One region of the Hominibacterium faecale genome, then DNA from elsewhere that is predicted to be linked to it. Evidence: riboswitches for the same ligand, from Rfam matches in the RefSeq annotation. Region 1 holds a riboswitch; each other region holds the start of a gene.

Region 1 (4,451 bases):
TCCAGTCCTGCGTCAAATTCGCCGGCAACGAACATGCCGTCCTTATCGCAGGCAAGCTTGGCGTTGAAGTAAGCCGGAGAACGTTTGCCGGATACTGCCATGAACTGACCGTAATCCATCGACAGTGAGCAAGGCATGCCGGTAACCTTGGCAGCCATGCCGACCATGGAATAAGTGTGAGCACTCATAGCCCATCCGAAAGATCCTCCGGTCGGATTTTCGATAACTCTCAGTTTTTCAACCGGAACTCCGATCGCTTCTGCGATTTCATCTCTGTCAAAGTATAAGGTCATCGTCTTGCAGTGGATGCAAAGGTTGTCATCTTCATCATAGTATGCCTGCATAACATCACCTTCGATGGACATATGCGGCTCTCTGGATGAATAGAAGGAACCCTCTACCGAGTATGCAGCATCGCCGATGATTTCCGGAACCTTCTCATGATCGCCCTTGAGTACAGGAAGCTCGGAGTAAATGTTTTTACCGTATGTATCCGGCATCCAGTCATGGATTTTCTCAGCGTCCGGAGTAACAGCTTCCAGATAATTCATATATTCAGGCAGCGGCTCAAGTTCAACCTTTACTGCGTCTGCCGCGGCTTTTGCATGCGCTCTTGTGTCTGCGCATACCAGCGCAACAACATCACCATAATAAAGGATTTCATCTTCAGCCAAAACGTGATGCGCCTGCTGCATTTCAACCGTTCTTTCTGAGAAAGCATAGGTCATCAGTCTGTTTGCACCTTTTACATCTTCAGCAGTAACAATCTTTACTACGCCAGGCATTTTTTCCGCTTCGCTGCAATCGATGTTGATAATCTTCGCGTGGCTGTACTTTCTTGGCTGAACCAGTTCAACCTTGAGTGTTTCTTCCGGCATGTGCAGTTCTACATCATCACCGTAGTCGCATACACCGCAGGCCTTAGGCATGGCATTGGGTCTGATGAGCGGTTTGCCGTAGAAATCGCCTACATCCTTTGACCAGTCATAAGTAATATCGTCAAATGTCTTTTCTCCGCGCATAATCGCAGCCGCTTCCATAACAGCGTCCACAATCTGCTTGTAACCAGTGCATCTGCAGACATTTCTATGTTTCTGGAACCAATCACGAACATCTTCTCTTGTCGGGTTTGGATTGTCCAGTAGCAGCTGATAAGCAGATACAATAAATCCAGGTACGCAGAATCCGCACTGTACGGCTCCGAGATGTACCCATGCATACTGGAGCGGATGCGGGTTCAGTACTGTTCCGATTCCTTCGATCGTCATAACGGAACTGTATTCTTTAACATTCTTGATCTTTCTGGTACAGGAACGGATTACTTTTCCGTCCAGAATAACAGAGCATGCTCCGCATACGCCGGTACCGCAGCCTACTTTCGTTCCAGTCAGGCCCAGACGACGCAGTACGGATGCCAGCGTGTCCTTTTCGGGATCGCAGATGAACATACGGTCCGCGCCGTTGATGTTCAGGGTCATTTTCTTCAAATTCATAATAGCTTGCCTCCGATTTTTCCAATAAAACTTGTTTTAACTTGGTAACAATCTGAAAAAATAAAGACCCTCCGCTCATTTGTGCGGAAAGGTCTAGGTTGCGATCTGCTCCTCAAAACATATGTACTGCGCAGCTAAAGAAACCCTACATTCCAATCAGCTCGGCTGCTGCATATAAACGACTGCCGCAAAGCTGACGGTTTCGGCCTGGCTGCCAGATCATCCATCCTTTCCAAACACGGGAGGCCCACGCGTTTCCGCAGTGAACCCATTGGTCCCGATTCCATGCGTTCCGCAGCGAAGGAATTCGGGACTCGGATCTCTATCTTATCTGTTACATTGACAACATTTTATCAGTTTGTTCTCCTGTATGTCAACAGGAGAAACCATTATTTTTGTACTATTTTGCGATTTTACTGCAAATCAAGTTGCTAATTTTAAAATCCTTGAGAATTAATCTCATTTATTGTAAATTGGATATTTGTTTTGAGAAAGTTTTTTCTACTACTTTATACCCATTTTATGTCTTCCCGTTTTAACCGTTCCGGGATATGGAAGTATTCTTCCTGCTGGGGATAGCCAGCCATAAAAGCGCCGTAAAAGCTGTTGTTGTCCGGCAGCGGCGGCAGAAGTTCCCGGATCTGGGGGATCGCGTTGCACATTCTTGTCAAATAGCCGGCCCAGCAGGTTCCGATGCCTCTAGCTTGAAGGACCAGTTCGGCAGTGGTCATGGCGATGGCCGTATCGGCCGGCGAATTAATGGCGTTATTTCTTCCATAGCACAGAATCAGTATGGGCGCTGTTCCCATAACCACATTGTTGCCCTCTTCATATTCGCTGGCGATTTCCGGAGATGTTCCCGTTTCTTTCACATAGTCCAATATGTACCCCATCATTTTTTCAATCACCTCTTTGGAATCGATGACCATCCACTTGGCCGGATGCTGGTTTTTGGCGCTGGGCGCCCAGGCTGCCATTTCCAATGCGTGGCGCACCAGCTCCCGGTCGGGCGGCGTCTGCTTGAAATGGCGATAGGATCTTCTGGTCAGGATGTGGTTATCCAAGTCTTCGGCAAAGCCCTGGGAAAGTGCGGGCAAAGTTCGGTCAAGTACAGCCGGTTTGTCATCCCAGCAAATGGCGTTTTGGGGACATGCAGCCGCGCAGTGCATACATTTGAGACAAGCCTTTCCCTCTCTCAGCTGGGGCCTTCCATCCTTTTCCCCCAGCACGGTAAAGGGGCATACGGATACACATTTCAGGCATTCAACACACTTTTCCATATCAAATTTTATCATCATTCAACCTCCATTTAAATAATCTCATATCTGCATCCTTCAAAGGCCAGGTCAAACTGGCAGATGCCCTTGTACTTACAATAGGTGCAGGCGCTCACCTGACCGGATTTTTTCGGCTTTACGGCGATGTTCCCCGAAAGCAGCTCCTGGCACAGCTCGCTCACTGTCTCATCCACCTTTTCCTGCAGCTGTAAAAAGGTTTCCTCATCCAGCAGTTTTCCGGCCCCGGTCCCGGAAAAGCCCTTCTGTGTCTGGCGAATGGGAACCACGTCCGAATACCCGGAAAAATCTCCGGCAATGTCCCGGATCACCTGGGGATCATCCACCATGACCCCGTCCATCTTGCACGCTTTCTTTGCTTCCTGCTCCACCTTCTCCCCAAGCTCCTCGGGTTTGATCGCATCTGCGCTCACAGATGGTTCGCTGATGAGAAAGTAGAACACGCCGGCAGGCTCCCGCTCTTTTTGCTGGGCGGCTTTTAAATAAAGCATCAGCTGGAGGCGAAATCCCTTTTCTGCTTCATGGACACGGAAGGTTTCATTACCCGTCTTGTAATCGATGACCTTGACCCGGCCGTCATCCAACAGATCTACCCGGTCGATCTTACCTTCAATAAAGACGTCTCCCTGGCTGGTTTCTACTATCACCGGCGGGATGCTCCTTCCTCTGCCGAATGCCTGTTCAAAGGCAATGGTTCGGATGCTGCCCCGCCTTACATGGTCGATGAGAACCCAGCTGATTTCACTGCAAATCTCATGGAGCCGCTTGGTTCGATAGGCCTCTTCACTGCCGGAGGAGAGCATGCCCTCCCGGTACAAAAGCGCCTCCCGCGAAAGGATGCTCCCGATCTTTTTATCGCATTCCTCTTTTGACACAGTCATCCAGCGGGATGCGGGATCGTTCACCGGGATGCCGTCATCGGTCAGCCACCTGGAGATCTCCATCAGGCAGGTGTGATACAGATCGCCGATCTCCCGGCCGCCCATTTCATAGATTCGCTGCTCCTGGGGCCGCAGGCCATATCCCACAAAATGAGCAAAGGGGCAGCGACTGTATTGTTCCAGCCGGGACGGGCTGACCGTCATTTCCTGGGGCACCTCCTTTTTATAAAGGGCTTCCACGAAATCTCCTGATATATGCTCCTGCTCATTGGTGAAAAAGAGTCCTTCTTCCAGCTGAGCCAGATTTCGGTTTTCCCGGTACCAGGCGATGGCCGACTGCCACTGGGGATCCAGCTCGCCGCTGTCCATGGTCCGCCGCAGGGCCCCGGTCAAATGCTCCACAGCCGCCTTTTCCGCCTGCAAAAGCTCCAGGGGCTTTCCTCTGCTCACCAGGTCGGTTTCCACCTCAAGCCCCGGATAGATGCTCTGCAGCTTGTTAAATATGGGAGAGGGTTTCAGTTCCCGGCCGTCGCCGTCCGAGGCCGAATAGCTGATCCACAGCCGTGTCTTGGGCCTGGCCAGATTCTTATAGATGGCCAGTTTTTCTTCCTGGAGGCGGATCTCATCCACTTTGCAGATTTCGATTTCCTGCTGGGCCAGATAATGTTTTTCGTCCTCGCTTAGAATGCTGTCCGCAGGCGCCGATGCAGGCAGCAAGCCTTCATTGGCTCCCAGAATCAGCATCGCCTTCACATGTCCGCTCCTAGTCCGCTGCATGGTTC
Region 2 (4,451 bases), on a different contig from region 1:
CTCCGCAGCCCACATCCAGCACCTTGGCTCCTTTGTCAAGCTGGCAAAGCTCCATAGCCTTGTCCGTAATCTCAAATTTACCTGGTCTTACTAAACTCATTTTCTTCTCCTTAAAACTAAGATTTTCGATAAATACTGTTATATCCGCAGAAAGGCACCAGCCGGTTGTCCGCGGAAAGCACCTGCACCCGGCACCGCTTCAATCGCTCTGCATCCAGGTTGGTGCTGTCCTGGAAGGCCATGCCGGTCACCGTAAAGGTGTTCTGCTTATAATAGGTAAGGAACTGATCCAAATCCATGATCTCTTCCTCCTGCTCCGCCTGACAGCAGGGTTCCTCTCCGGCCGCGGCCGTATCGGCCGGCTCGCAGCAGGAGCAGCAGTCTACCTCGCTTGTTTCCTGCTCCTGGGGCAAGTCCCATTTGTTGAGCACAAAGTCCCGGTCCTTTTTTATGATTTCCAGAGGATCCGGCTCGCAGCAGCAGGAGTCCTGCTGTGTATCGCAGCAGCTGATGCCCGCCTCTTTTTCCTTTTTGCTGACCATACATGTTATACCGTCTTTTTCCTTTAAATAAGTACTGTAAAAGCAGCACAGGGTATGGCCGGTGGCGATGGGACAGAAATCCTCATAATGAAAGCCCGGACACTGGTTTTCAATTTCATGGAGCACATCGAACATGGTCACCCGGTTTTCATGGTCCGGGTCGGGATGCCTGCCGAAAAAGCTCACCGGTTGGAAATGGATCCCTTTGACAACGGCTATGTTCTCCAGCAGAAACTCCATCATTGCCCCGATGTTGTCCAAGTTGACGTTTCTGGCGACCGTCGGTACCAGCGTCACCGGCAGACCGGCTTTCCTGCAGTTTTCGATGGCTTGTTTCTTTTCTTTAAATAAAGGCTCTCCCCGCATCTGCATGTAAATCTCATCGGTGGTTCCATCAAACTGCATGAAAATCACCGATGCTCCCGCCTCTTTGAGCGCCGCGGCATACCCGGCCTCGCGGGCGATTCGCCTGCCGTTGCTGTTAATCTGTATGTATTCAAATCCTTTGGACCTGGCCATGCGGATGATCTGGGGCAGATCGTCGCGGACAGTGGGCTCCCCTCCTGACAGCTGAATGTTGAAAGGCCGTTCTTCCCCCAGCTCCACCAGCAGATCGAATTTTGCTTCCAGTTCTTTTAAGCTGGGATCGCCCGGTTCCTCCGAATCCATTTCCGCCCTTGCAAAGCAGAAGGGACAATGCTGATTGCACCGCTTGGTAATATCGATCAGCACGCAGCAGGCGGTCTGCAAATGGTTTTCGCAGGTGCCGCAGTGAAGGGGGCATTCATCCTGCCCGCTGCCCTTGGTCATCGCCGTTTTGGGCGGAATATTGACAACCGGATTTTTGATCCAATCCAGATAATCATCTGTGCGGTTTGAAACCAGTGCGCGAAATTCGCCATGTTCTTCACATGTTTTTTCAAAGAATACTTTGCCCTCCCGCTCTGTATAAAAAGCTTTGATCGGCTTTTCACAGACTGGGCATATGCTTTGAACTTCCGATAATCGTTTCATGTTTCTTCTCCTGTTCCTACTCTCCCCCAAACCGGTTGGGGGACAAAGTATCTGTTTTTCATTCTATTATAAATTCCCAAAATGGGCAAGGGGCGACCGAAAATGTTTTGCAGGACCGGGCCGTAAGGCCGCCGGGGAGGTTCGCCGCCGGATCGAAAAGAGGCCGTTTTTACGGCAAATTGTAACAAATTTTTTACAAATTTAAGACAATTCAAATAATAGCTACTTAGTACTGGGCTTGACCGCAAGATTGTACTGAAATCAGGGTTTCCGCGGTTGACAGGCCCCTGAACGAACTGATAAAATGAAAACCGTAGTAACAATTCAATACACAATCCGATTTCCGAGCTCCTACGGCTTTTGAAAAAATGCTATGGAGGCGGAAACGTTGGGTTTATGTGGAAACATATGAGCCTCCCGCGTTTGGAAAGGTTCGTGTACCATTTCGAAACGCACGAAAAGGCCTTTGTTATTGGATGTGAAACGTTAAAGTATGTTCAATTGAAAAATTAATTGGAGGCAAATTATTATGAAATTGAGAAAAATGACGTTAAACATCAATGGTGCCGATCGAATGTTCATCTGTGATCCTGAAAAGGATACTCTGGCTGATGTTGTCAGACGTTTAGGGCTCACAGGTACAAAAGTTGGCTGCGGATCCGGCGTATGCGGTTCTTGTACCGTAATGCTGGACGGCAAACTAGTTCGTTCCTGTACGAAAAAGATCGCTAAGGTCGAAGAGTACAGCGAAGTAGTAACGATTGAAGGAATTGGAGCTCCCAGATATCTCCATCCGATTCAGGTAGCATTTATGCATGCCGGAGCCGTACAATGCGGATTCTGTACTCCAGGATTCATTGTATCGGCCTACGCGCTGCTTCAGGCTAACCCTGATCCGACTAGAGAAGAGGTAAGAGACTGGTTCCAGAAAAACAGAAACATCTGCCGCTGCACAGGCTATAAGCAGATCGTAGATGCTGTCATGAACGCTGCAAAGGTTATGAGAGGCGAATGCGCTCTGGAAGACATTATGGTAAAACTTCCGGAGAACAAAGAATATTACGGCCAGCCGCTGGTTCGTCCCGCTGCTCTGGCAAAGGTATGCGGACTTGCTGATTACGGCGACGACATTGAACTGAAGATGCCGGAGAACACGCTGCATGCCGTACTGGTACAGCCGAAAGTCGCCTTCCACGCAAAACTGAAAGCTATACATAAAGAAGAAGCAGAAAAAATGCCCGGCGTTTACAAGGTTGTTACAGCGGCCGATATCAAAGGCCCCAACAGACTTGGATTCATGCCGTTCACACCGAGAACTCTGGCTACCGGCCAGTCCCACCCAATCCTTGTTGAAGACAAGATCTTTAACTACGGTGATGTTGTAGCTCTGGTTGTAGCCGATACAAAGGCTCACGCCCAGGAAGCGGCAAAGAAAGTTACCATCGATTGGGAACAGCTGCCTGAATACAAGACTTATCTGGAAGCAGCTATGCCGGATGCCATGAGAATACATGACGATCATCCCAACGTATGGTCCGAACAGCCCAACGTTAAGGGCGCAGGACACGATACGCCGGAACTGATCGACGAGGCGCCTTATGTAGTAGAAGGTTCCTTCTATTCATCCAGAGAGCCCCATATGCCGATCGAAGGCGATACAGTACAGGCTTACTGGGGCGATGACGGCCTGCTGACCGTTCATTGCAAAGCGATGCAGATTTACTCCAACATCGGTGATATCGCAGAGGCGACCGGCCTTCCTGCAGAGAAGATCAGAGTCATCGAAAACCCGACAGGCGCTACCTTCGGCTGGGGTATCGCGGCAGCTACATATGCGATGGCAGCGATTGCCTGCATGGCATGCGACGATATGCCGGTAGCATTATCCATTACTTATCCTGAGTTCATGGCTCTGTCCGGAAAGCGCGCTCCGTCCTACACCAACGGAAGATTGGCCTGCGACAAGGACGGCAAGATCGTCGGAGCAGAATGGGATTGCGGTATGGACCACGGTTCCTACAACGAACTGGGCGACGACTTGATCACAAGACCGGCCAAGTTCATGTTCTTCCCATACAACATTCCCAACTGTCTGGGACTGACAAGAGTTGCCTGCACCAACCACAACTACGGAACTGCGTACAGAGGCTACGGATCACCACAGGCATACACAGCATCCGAGGCGCTGGTTGATATGATGGCTAAGAAGATTGGCATGGATCCGTTCGAATTCAGATATAAGAACATCGCAAGACCTGGAGATACCAACATCAACCAGTATCCTTTCCGTGAATACCCGATGGAAAAGATGATGGATATCTTAAAACCGATTTATGAGGAAGTAAAAGAAAGAGTTGCCAAAGAATCTACTCCTGAAAAGAAGAGAGGCGTAGGTATCGCATGGGGCGGATACAACGTAACAGAAGGTATCTTCGACCAGTGTACCGTTGCTCTGGAATTACTGCCCAACGGCAAATTTGCCAAATACGACACCTGGCAGGATCAGGGACAGGGCGGCGATGTAGGCGCTCTGGTTACCACTTTGGAAGCTCTCAAGCCTCTGGGTGTAACCCCTGACGACATCGTGCTGATTCAGAATGACTCCAAATTCTGTCCTGACTCCGGTGCTACCGCATCATCAAGACAGCATTACATGAACAGTAAAGCCGTTGTCATGGCTGCTGATGAACTGATGAACGCTATGAGAAAGCCGGACGGCACTTACAGAACCTATGATGAAATGGTTGCGGAAGGCATTCCGACCAAATATGAAACGCAGTACCAGAATCCGGAAGATATGACGCTGAAATATCTGGATCCGAATACAGGCGTAGGAAATCCGACTCCTGCCTTTACCTATGCTCTGCATATGGCAGAAGTTGAAGTTGACACCAA
Region 3 (4,451 bases), on a different contig from region 1:
GATCCAGCACTTTTTTTCCTTCATATGCCCGTGTCAGCTCTTCAAATCTCAGTTCCAAGCCGCACCTCCTATCTGCTTTCCCGTTCCTGAAAATTATACAATACAGCGTTTACCAAAAATGAAAGGGTCAGCAGGATAATGCCCACGGCTATGGCGCGGTCATAGTATCCCATGCCTTTCAATTCTGAAATATAGGTGGTCATAACCCGGGTCTGTCCTTTGATATTGCCGCCGACAATCATAACGGCTCCCACTTCGGAGATGGCCCTGCCAAATCCGGTAACGACAGCTGTGGTAATGCCCACGCGCATCTCGTAAATGAGCAGTTTCATCCGGTCCAGCCGTTCCGCTCCCAGGGTCATACCCAGGCGGTTTACTACAGGCGCCTTTTCCTTTACCAAATTGTAAGTCAGGCCGATGATGATGGGCGTCACAAGGCAGATTTGAGCGATAATCATCGCCGTCACCGTATAATTCAGCTGCAAACTTCCCAGCGGTCCTCTCCGCATCAGAATCAGAAATACCGTCAATCCCGCGATGACAGGGGGCAGGCTCATAAAGGTGTAAATTAATCTGACTACGACGCCTTTGCCTCTGAATTGGTGCGTTCCCAGGAGAATACCCAGAGGTATGCCAGCGCAAGTGGAAAACACCACAGAAAAGCAAGAAACGTAGAGAGATAGCCCTACGATTTCAAAAATTTCCCCGTCGCCGGCAAAGATCAGTTTAAAGGCTTCGATAATTCCATGTCCAATTGCATCCATAAATGATCCTTTCTCAAATCAGTCCTATTATATCAAAAAAGGACAGGATTGTCTCCCGTCCTTTGCTTATCAAATCCGTTATTTTGCGTTGGGAACGAACAGAGCCTGTCCATATTCTTCCACTCCGTATTCACCGATCAGCTTCTGTGTTGCTTCTGAAACGATCCAGTTCTGGAATGCTTTCGCACCCTCAGCGTTGATGTTTTCATTCTTTTCAGGATTTACACAGATAACGCCGTACTGGTTGTTGAGCACGCCGCTTGGGTCTTTTTCGCTGACGATCTTCAGCTGGGTATTTTTGCCCACGTTGAGCCAGGTTGCTCGATCGGAAAGGGTGTAGCCCACCATTTCATCGGTCATGGTGATTACATCGCCCATTCCAGCCGCAGCTTCGATATACCAGTCGCCTTTCGGTTCAATCTTTGCCTTTTCCCAAATAGAAAGTTCTTTCTTGTGGGTACCGGAGTCATCTGCCCTGGATACGAACTTTTTTTTCTGGTCCTTAATGGTTGTGAAAGCCTTAATTGCGTCTTCTTTTGCGTTCTTTTCGATAGCCGCCGGATCATCCTTTGGTCCCAGTACAACAAAGTCATTGTACATAACGTCCAGTCTTCCGTCTTTGTCCGCATGGCCGCCTTCCACATATTCCTTTTCAGCAGCAGGTGAGTGTACGAGCAGTACGTCTGCTTCGCCCTTTTCGCCCATTGCCATGGCTTCGCCGGATCCTACGGATACAACGTCAACTTTGTAGCCGCTTTCCTTCTCGAATTCAGGCAGAATCGAATCTAAAAGTCCGCTGTCCTTGGTGCTGGTGGTGGTTGCCAAAATCAGCTTGGGATTGGCCGGTTCCTTGGCCGCTTCTTTGTCGTCTCCGCTGCCGCATGCACTCAGCATAGCTGCTGTGGAAAATACCATCATCAGCGCCAGCACGCATGCAAACACTCTCTTCTTACTTCTCATTTTTTCTCCTCCTCAGTAACAAAAATAATTTACCCAAAAAACAGAACAAAAAACCTTTCATTGCATTGAAATGAAAGGTTATATTCTGTATTTTGACATACATCGTATTCCTTTCCACACTGGGAGGCCGGAGAGTTTCCTCTAGGACCCTGAACGGTCAAGTGCCATGCGCCTTTTGCTGCGGACGGTTAGGCTGTATTGACTCGGAACATTTTCTATTCAGTTGTAAGGATCATTTTGGGCAATGATCCGGCCCGCTGCGTCATCTCAGCAGCCATTGGTATTTTCGCATGAAATCAACCCGTCTGTCAAGACAAATTACCATAAAACTATCATAATTCCCCTTAGATTCAAACATCTTCCACATTCAGATCAGAATCGAATCACTTCATATTCCTGATTGAGCAGATCGATGGTCAGCAGACGATTGCGCAAAATCTGTGGTTTTCCAAGGAGCACCTTTACGGTCTCCGCCACTTGGACCGCTGCTACCATTGCAGGCGTGAAGCTTGGGTTTCCAGTTTCCTGCTCGGCACCTTTATTAGAACCAGCAGGGTAGATTTTATCAAAGAGGTCGTCCCCCGGCATGATCACCGCGGCCTGCCCATGCCAGCCGGCGATGGCACCGTGAACCAACGGGAGCTTTTGCTCCCGGCATCCTTGTTCCAAAAGACGTCTGGCCTTTATATTATCCAAAGCATCGACAACGGCATCATAACGATCCGTTATAATGCCGTCCACATTGTTCTCGTCAATATAATGACACAAAGGATGGATCTGCACCTCTGAGTTGACCATTTTAATCCTCTCCTGAGCTTCCAGGGCTTTGTAGCGTCCAAGTGTCCTTTCTGTAGAGAGAAGCTGCCTGTTCAAATTGCTGGCTGAAAAAACGTCTCCGTCCACGGCTGTAATTTGACCCACTCCCAGTCTGGCCAGACCCTCGATTACATGGCCTCCCAAGCCGCCGCAGCCAGCTACCAAAACCCAAGAGTTTCGCAGTTTCTCGTTTTCTGCCAGTGAAATTGTACCGATATTTCTCTCGTATCTATCAGCAGTCATCATTCAATGATCCTTCTTACGGCTAGAATTGGTTTATAAGTCGCCTTGCTGATTTTAATCCCGTCCGTAGGATTGCTGGCGTGGACGATCTGACCGCCTCCCATATAAAGCGCTACGTGGCCGTCATAACAGATAATATCACCTGGTTTTGCCTCGCTGTAGGATACCCCTCTTCCGCAGGAGCGCTGAGCGCTGGAGGAATGGGGAAGCTTGATGCCGAATTTGGCATACACACTCATGGTAAAACCGGAACAATCGGTGCCGTTTGTCAGGCTGGAACCACCGTACACATACGGGTTGCCGACAAACTGCAAGGCATAATCCACGACTGCCTGTCCTTTATTGGTCGTAACCGGGGGTTTGGTTTCCTTATCCGGAGGAGTGGTTGGCTCCTTCTCGGGTTTTGCTGTGCTCGTCTCTTTTTCCGTATTCGCGGTCGGTTTTTCCGTTGTCTGCTTGGACGGTTTGGTATTGTCCACAGACGGCTTTATCGCTTCAGTCGCAGGCTGAGTGGCTTTGCTTGGCTCTTTTGCCGCAGCCGCTGTTGCCGGCTGGGGCGCTTTCTGTTCAGGCTGCTGCTGCGGTTCTGTCGTTGGTTCTTCCGCAGGCTTAGGCTGCTCCGTATCTGGGGCCTTAGCCGTTTCCTTTTCTTTTGCCGCTGTCAAGGTTCCGTCTTCTTTTACGGAATCATTGCCTTTGGCGACTACCATTGCTACAGGCTGGCGCGTTACTTTTTCCGATATCACCTTTTCTGACAGTGTACTGCCATTGACCCGGACCACCTGGCTGGTAATCAGCTTGCCGCCTTCCTGTCCTTGGGCTACAATTTTCTTCTGCCCTTTATCCAGGTTATCATCGATTCGGTATTCCGTCTGATATGCAATCGTTTCTGTTCGCGAAACTTGATCCACCGTCGTTACCGCTACCATCGGATTACCAGACGCAGCCGCCGTATAGATTTGCTCAACCGCGTCCTGCGCCTCCACAACGTTCACTTTCTCGTCGCTGCGTTTCAGCGCCTTTTTCTCCACGGTTATCTCCGGAGAAAGGCTAGTCTCTCCTTCCTTGGTATTGGCGGTGCTGTATTTTTGTTTGATGCCGTCGATGACCGCCTGTCCTTCTTTTTGACTGGCAACAATGAACGTTTCCTGATCGCCTATTTTTACTGCCCATGGTTCCTGTATTCTGGCCCCATTATCCGTAATAGCGTAAGGTTTTGTCATCTGAAGATAGATACAGACTGCAAGAATTAGAAGCACTAGACTCAAACCTGCTGCTGCAATCTTCAGCATCTTTCCTCTATTTTTTGAAATTGCTGCTCTCATAATCCCCTGCCTTTGTTACTCGATAATTCTTCTTACAGTAATGATGTTTTTATAAGTTGCGCTGCTGACCTTAATTCCGGTGCTCGGCGTACTGGCATGAACGATCTTGCCATTTCCGATATAGATGGCTACATGTCCCGCATAGCAGATAATATCGCCTGGTTTTGCTTCGCTGTAAGGTACTTCCTTGCCGCAGGATCGTTGCGCACTGGATGAATGAGGAAGTGAAACGCCGAATTTGGCGTACACGCTCATAGTGAAACCGGAACAGTCGGTTCCGTTGGTCAAACTGGTTCCGCCGTATACATACGGATTGCCCACAAACTGCAGAGCATAATTAACC
Region 4 (4,451 bases), on a different contig from region 1:
GAAAGAAAATGGACTTGGATGAATTGCAACAACTACCGATGATGATGATCAGCGGCAGTCACAGAACCCAACAGAAGCTGGATGGGTATCTCGCTCAAAAAGGAGTTTCCAGGCAGCAAATGAATGTGACCTGCCAATTTGAATCCTTTGAGTCGGCAAAACAGTCGGTAGTCAATGGGATGGGGGCAGCTTTTCTCCCATATTCGTCCATAAAGAAAGAATTGTATAACAAACAGTTGGAAATTATCGAAATAGAAGAGTTTGAATTTAAGTTTCGTTACTATTTAATCAAAAATCCAAAATCTCAACAGGAAGATGTACAAATAAAAGATTTATTTGCCTATCTGGAACGAATGCTTGACTCGATGATTTGCTGACTCGGGAGCGCTGCGGATGGTGATTTCCCAGATACCGTTCATCACCTCCTCGCATGAACAGACCAGTTCTTTGGCCCTGCAGAATTCTTGAACGGATTTGCAGGTACAACTATGATCCGTTACGAGCATAACCTCTTCACCCTGCCCGATGACCGACAGTTCGTTTTGCAGCCGCATGACAGGAATGGGGCAGATTTGGCCTAAACAATCGAGTTTCTTCATATAAACGCCTCCTTTAACAAAGATTCTATATATCATAGAACAAAAATAAGCAAAAGTAAATGCCAAGTAAAACGTATTCGCGAGCTGGTAAATAAAAATAGGCTGATAAGAATTTCCAGATCCAACGGTGTACAGTGGGATCAGCCAGCGGATGTTTTTCCGCACTACGTTACCGGCAACAGTACCTTGCAAAGAGTCGCCCCCTTACGGGCGACATGTGGAAATAGGAATCTTTGATTCCGTCATTTCCACGTTTTTTATAAAAGATTAGAAAATGTTGGTAAGACAACGGAAATTTGTCGTTTGCTGTAGTATAATAGGGATAAAGAAAGCACATCATGTCTCATAATGAAGAAAAAAATCGAAGAAGTAAGAAAAAACTTGCGAAAAGATACGAGCTATAATACAATGTAACTGAATCTAGTAAATTTTGGATTATAAAAGTAAATATTGATGGTTCCGAACGTGAAAACCTAAAGGCTTTGGCCTATGGTTGAGCGTCGATGGGTAATACTGGAAACGGTGCTGCCTCCCGTGTTTTGGAAAGGAATGATGTATCAGAGGTAAATCACTCTTTCCCGTTTTTTAGGAAAGAGTTTTATTTTTTATATGCATTCCTTATTTTTGTGGCAACAAGTTTATCGATTTAAAATGTTAAAGTGAAGTGCGTGATACTTCTTTTGCATTTCGAGATGTGAGGCGTTCTATCAACTTATTCGTATATTGAACGAGGAGGATGAAAAATGAATCTTGCAAAAGGCAAAAAGAGGATCACTGTCAGTGTAGTAACGGCCCTGATGATGGTCATGGTCATGGTGCCGGGAATGGCGTTCGCAAACACAGCAGGGAATACGGCTCTATCCCAGACATCACAGAACCAGGGCATGTTCGTAAACTATATAGATGCTTCCGTTAATTCTAAGGATAGCAGAATTGGACAATATGGTACAACGAATATAAAACAGTATTTTTTCAATGGGGCAGATATAGAAAAAGAGAACGGCGGTATGGCAGATGATAGCCATCCGTATGTGAATTCTTATGGCTATAACTATTCGATTATGACCGACACGTCCGTTAGCGCATACTGGGACAACTATATTCAGGGAACTTTAAATCCGACCCAACCCATTAAGTTTGGATTTTTCCTGGGCGGTTCACAGACTGCCAAGTGCAATGACCAAATTATGGCTAGTAATATTATTCCCAAGATGAGCATTCAGAAGACGGACGGCACGGTTGTCCTGACAGGTACTCAGATTTACAAGGGCTGGAAACATCAGAGGCTGGCCAATGGCGGGGGAACTGGTTCCGGACCGCTCAGAGGGTTCGATGTATTTTTGGAGATTCCTGCTAACGCATTAGCTGCTAATACACAGTATGTACTGGTCCTTGAGTCAGGCATGGGCGTACAGACATTGCTGGATAAAAAGATTGTTTTCCATTTTTCCACAGATGCTTTTGCACAGAGCATTTCCCTGGGAAGTAAAGTAACCTTAAAAGAAGGCCAGACTAAAACATTAAAGGCCGCCATTAAGCCTGAAAATGTAAAAGAAAAAGCAGTAACATGGACTTCGGCAGACAAAGCAGTTGCCGTAGTTGATTCCAATGGTGAAGTCAAAGCGATGAAAGCAGGCAAAACGACAATTACGGCAGTAACAAAGGATGGAACAAATCTGAAGGCTTCCTGTCCAGTGGAAGTAACTCCCGTAATTGCGAAAGTATCATTAAAAGCAGTTTCGTCCAGCTACAATCGTGTAAAGCTGACCTGGTCAAAAGCCGCAAAGGCCGATGGTTATACCGTCTATCGATATAACGCAAAATCGAAGAAATACAAGCCTGTAAAACATACAACTGCCCGCAGCTATGTCGGAAAAAATCTGAAAACAGGAAAGACGTACGCATATAAAGTGAGGGCTTATCGGCTTGTCAATGGACAAAAAGTTTATGGCAGCTACTCTGCAAAGAAATCAATAAGGCCGGTGCCTTCCAAACCGGCCTTGAAAGTAAAGGCAGGGAAAAGAAAAGCTGCGGCAAAGTGGAGTAAAGTTTCAGGTGCGGATAAATATGTATTGTATAGAAGCACAAGCAAAAATGGCAAATATATAAAAGCAAGCATCACAGTAAAGAACAAATATACGGATAAGGGCCTCAAAAAAGGAAAGCGGTATTACTACAAAGTCCGCGCGTATAAAGTGGTGGACGGTAAGAAGGTATACGGAAAGACGTCACAATTGAGGACAGTAAAGGTAAAATAAATGTTTTGGTGTAAACCGGCCCATCGATTTAGCCTACTAAACAAATGATAATTCCTTTGCATCCAGCGATGCAGAGTAATTATATATAGCTTATTATTACATTTAAAAAGGAGGACGAAAAAATGAATCTTGCAAAAAGCAATAAGAGGATCATTGTCAGCGTCGTAATGGCGTTGATGATGGTGATGGCAATGATGCCAGGGATGGCGTTTGCCCAATCCGTTGTAGCTGGGTATGATGTAGCGATTCAAGATCCTGGGACCATATTAACCGGAACGAATCCGCAGGCAGCTGCAGATATCACGCAGCCAGCGGGGACAACTGTGCATATTGACTGGACAAGCAGCAATAAAAGTGTTGCGACAATCGGTATTCACAAAGGCAATATTACGCCTGTTGCAGAAGGAACCACAACACTAACCGCAACGCTGAGAGAAGGTGAGGCCCCAGGAGGAACAGGAACAGGACCTAGCGGCGATTGTACGGGTACAATCCTGGCAACCGACAGCATTACGGTGACCGTAGAGGAGTCAACCACATATGGATACCAGGGAACTGGCGGAAATACCATGTTGATGACGGCGCCATCGAATATTACTGGCGGAACCCTAACCACTGCAGGATATACAAATAAGATTAACGATCAAATGACGGTTGATAATGGAAGTTGCCAATTTACATTTACAATGAGTGCGGGAATGAACAATTTCCAAGAATCAAAATTTAAAGAAAACAGCCTTCCATACATCCAGGTAGTCAATCCAAGAGGAGCTGTTGTTGCAGGAACTTCTGTGACTTTTGAAAGTTATGATGCGGCAGCTAAGAAGATTACCATTTCAGCAAAAGGGCTGACTGCGGGGAAATCATATGTACTTAAGTTTGGAGAACAGGTATGTGGGAATAACACAGATAGGAATTTGGGCGTACCTGTAAAGTTTCAGTTTACGACAAAATAAGCTGATATTTGGAAGGAGATGAGGAATTGCGCTGAATTTGATCAGCACAATTCCTCCCTTATTTAATATGAAAATGAGAAAAATACTAGGGTTAGTAATAGTTGTTTTTGTAACGTGTGCTTACATGCCGGTATTCTCTTTTGCAGGGGGGACGTTAAATGATGAAAGCGGCATATATATAACAATAGAGGGAATAAAAGCGGAATCCCCAGAGCAGTACTTTGAAATCAATGCATTATCAGGATCAAAAGAAATAGCTGCGTATGATGCTGACGGAAACGATATTTCCAGGGAGGTGGAGTGGACATGTGATACAGACAATGTATCTGTGGAGTCCGACGGTCTGAAAAAACGTTTGAAAACGACACTTGCACCTGTAGGAAAAACAGCAGTTGTTACAGCAACCGATTTGAATGGAAAGAAAGCCGCTGTAGATGTTAAATTGGTTCCATTGAATTTGGACGATTCATTATTGACGGTAACAATGGTCAATGACTATGGTGATCGTTGGCTTGAAACAGAGTATGACTATAGCTCTTCGTTCCCAACAATGCTTAGGATTATGGTACGCACGCCGGGTTATGACAAAATAGATGGTACAATTGCAGGATACATTCGCGAACATGCTGTGGTGCAAT

The links. Region 1 has a riboswitch for molybdenum cofactor ahead of LG211_RS15930 (molybdopterin-dependent oxidoreductase). Riboswitches for the same ligand answer to the same signal wherever they lie in the genome.
Region 2: it holds a riboswitch for molybdenum cofactor, as region 1 does, so the genes downstream of both, LG211_RS06320 (molybdopterin-dependent oxidoreductase) here and LG211_RS15930 (molybdopterin-dependent oxidoreductase) in region 1, are expected to answer to the same signal.
Region 3: it holds a riboswitch for molybdenum cofactor, as region 1 does, so the genes downstream of both, LG211_RS13320 (ABC transporter substrate-binding protein) here and LG211_RS15930 (molybdopterin-dependent oxidoreductase) in region 1, are expected to answer to the same signal.
Region 4: it holds a riboswitch for molybdenum cofactor, as region 1 does, so the genes downstream of both, LG211_RS10255 (fibronectin type III domain-containing protein) here and LG211_RS15930 (molybdopterin-dependent oxidoreductase) in region 1, are expected to answer to the same signal.

Annotation. Positions count from the first base shown of each region.
Region 1 is NZ_JAJAGH010000012.1:46,334-50,784, forward strand. It holds gene LG211_RS15930 (molybdopterin-dependent oxidoreductase) at 1-1,493, opposite strand, end outside; molybdenum cofactor riboswitch at 1,703-1,825, opposite strand; gene LG211_RS15935 (nitroreductase family protein) at 2,003-2,791, opposite strand; gene LG211_RS15940 (PD-(D/E)XK nuclease family protein) at 2,803-4,451, opposite strand, start outside.
Region 2 is NZ_JAJAGH010000005.1:244,387-248,837, forward strand. It holds gene trsM (DVU_1556 family methyltransferase) at 1-100, opposite strand, end outside; gene LG211_RS06315 (radical SAM protein) at 117-1,556, opposite strand; molybdenum cofactor riboswitch at 1,879-2,006, shown strand; gene LG211_RS06320 (molybdopterin-dependent oxidoreductase) at 2,086-4,451, shown strand, end outside.
Region 3 is NZ_JAJAGH010000009.1:61,094-65,544, forward strand. It holds gene LG211_RS13310 (ABC transporter ATP-binding protein) at 1-58, opposite strand, end outside; gene LG211_RS13315 (ABC transporter permease) at 69-764, opposite strand; gene LG211_RS13320 (ABC transporter substrate-binding protein) at 843-1,724, opposite strand; molybdenum cofactor riboswitch at 1,816-1,945, opposite strand; gene LG211_RS13325 (HesA/MoeB/ThiF family protein) at 2,097-2,786, opposite strand; gene LG211_RS13330 (NlpC/P60 family protein) at 2,783-4,108, opposite strand; gene LG211_RS13335 (C40 family peptidase) at 4,124-4,451, opposite strand, start outside.
Region 4 is NZ_JAJAGH010000007.1:127,910-132,360, reverse strand. It holds gene LG211_RS10265 (LysR family transcriptional regulator) at 1-377, shown strand, start outside; gene LG211_RS10260 (sulfurtransferase TusA family protein) at 333-599, opposite strand; molybdenum cofactor riboswitch at 1,045-1,165, shown strand; gene LG211_RS10255 (fibronectin type III domain-containing protein) at 1,343-2,857, shown strand; gene LG211_RS10250 (Ig-like domain-containing protein) at 2,980-3,813, shown strand; gene LG211_RS10245 (Ig-like domain-containing protein) at 3,851-4,451, shown strand, end outside.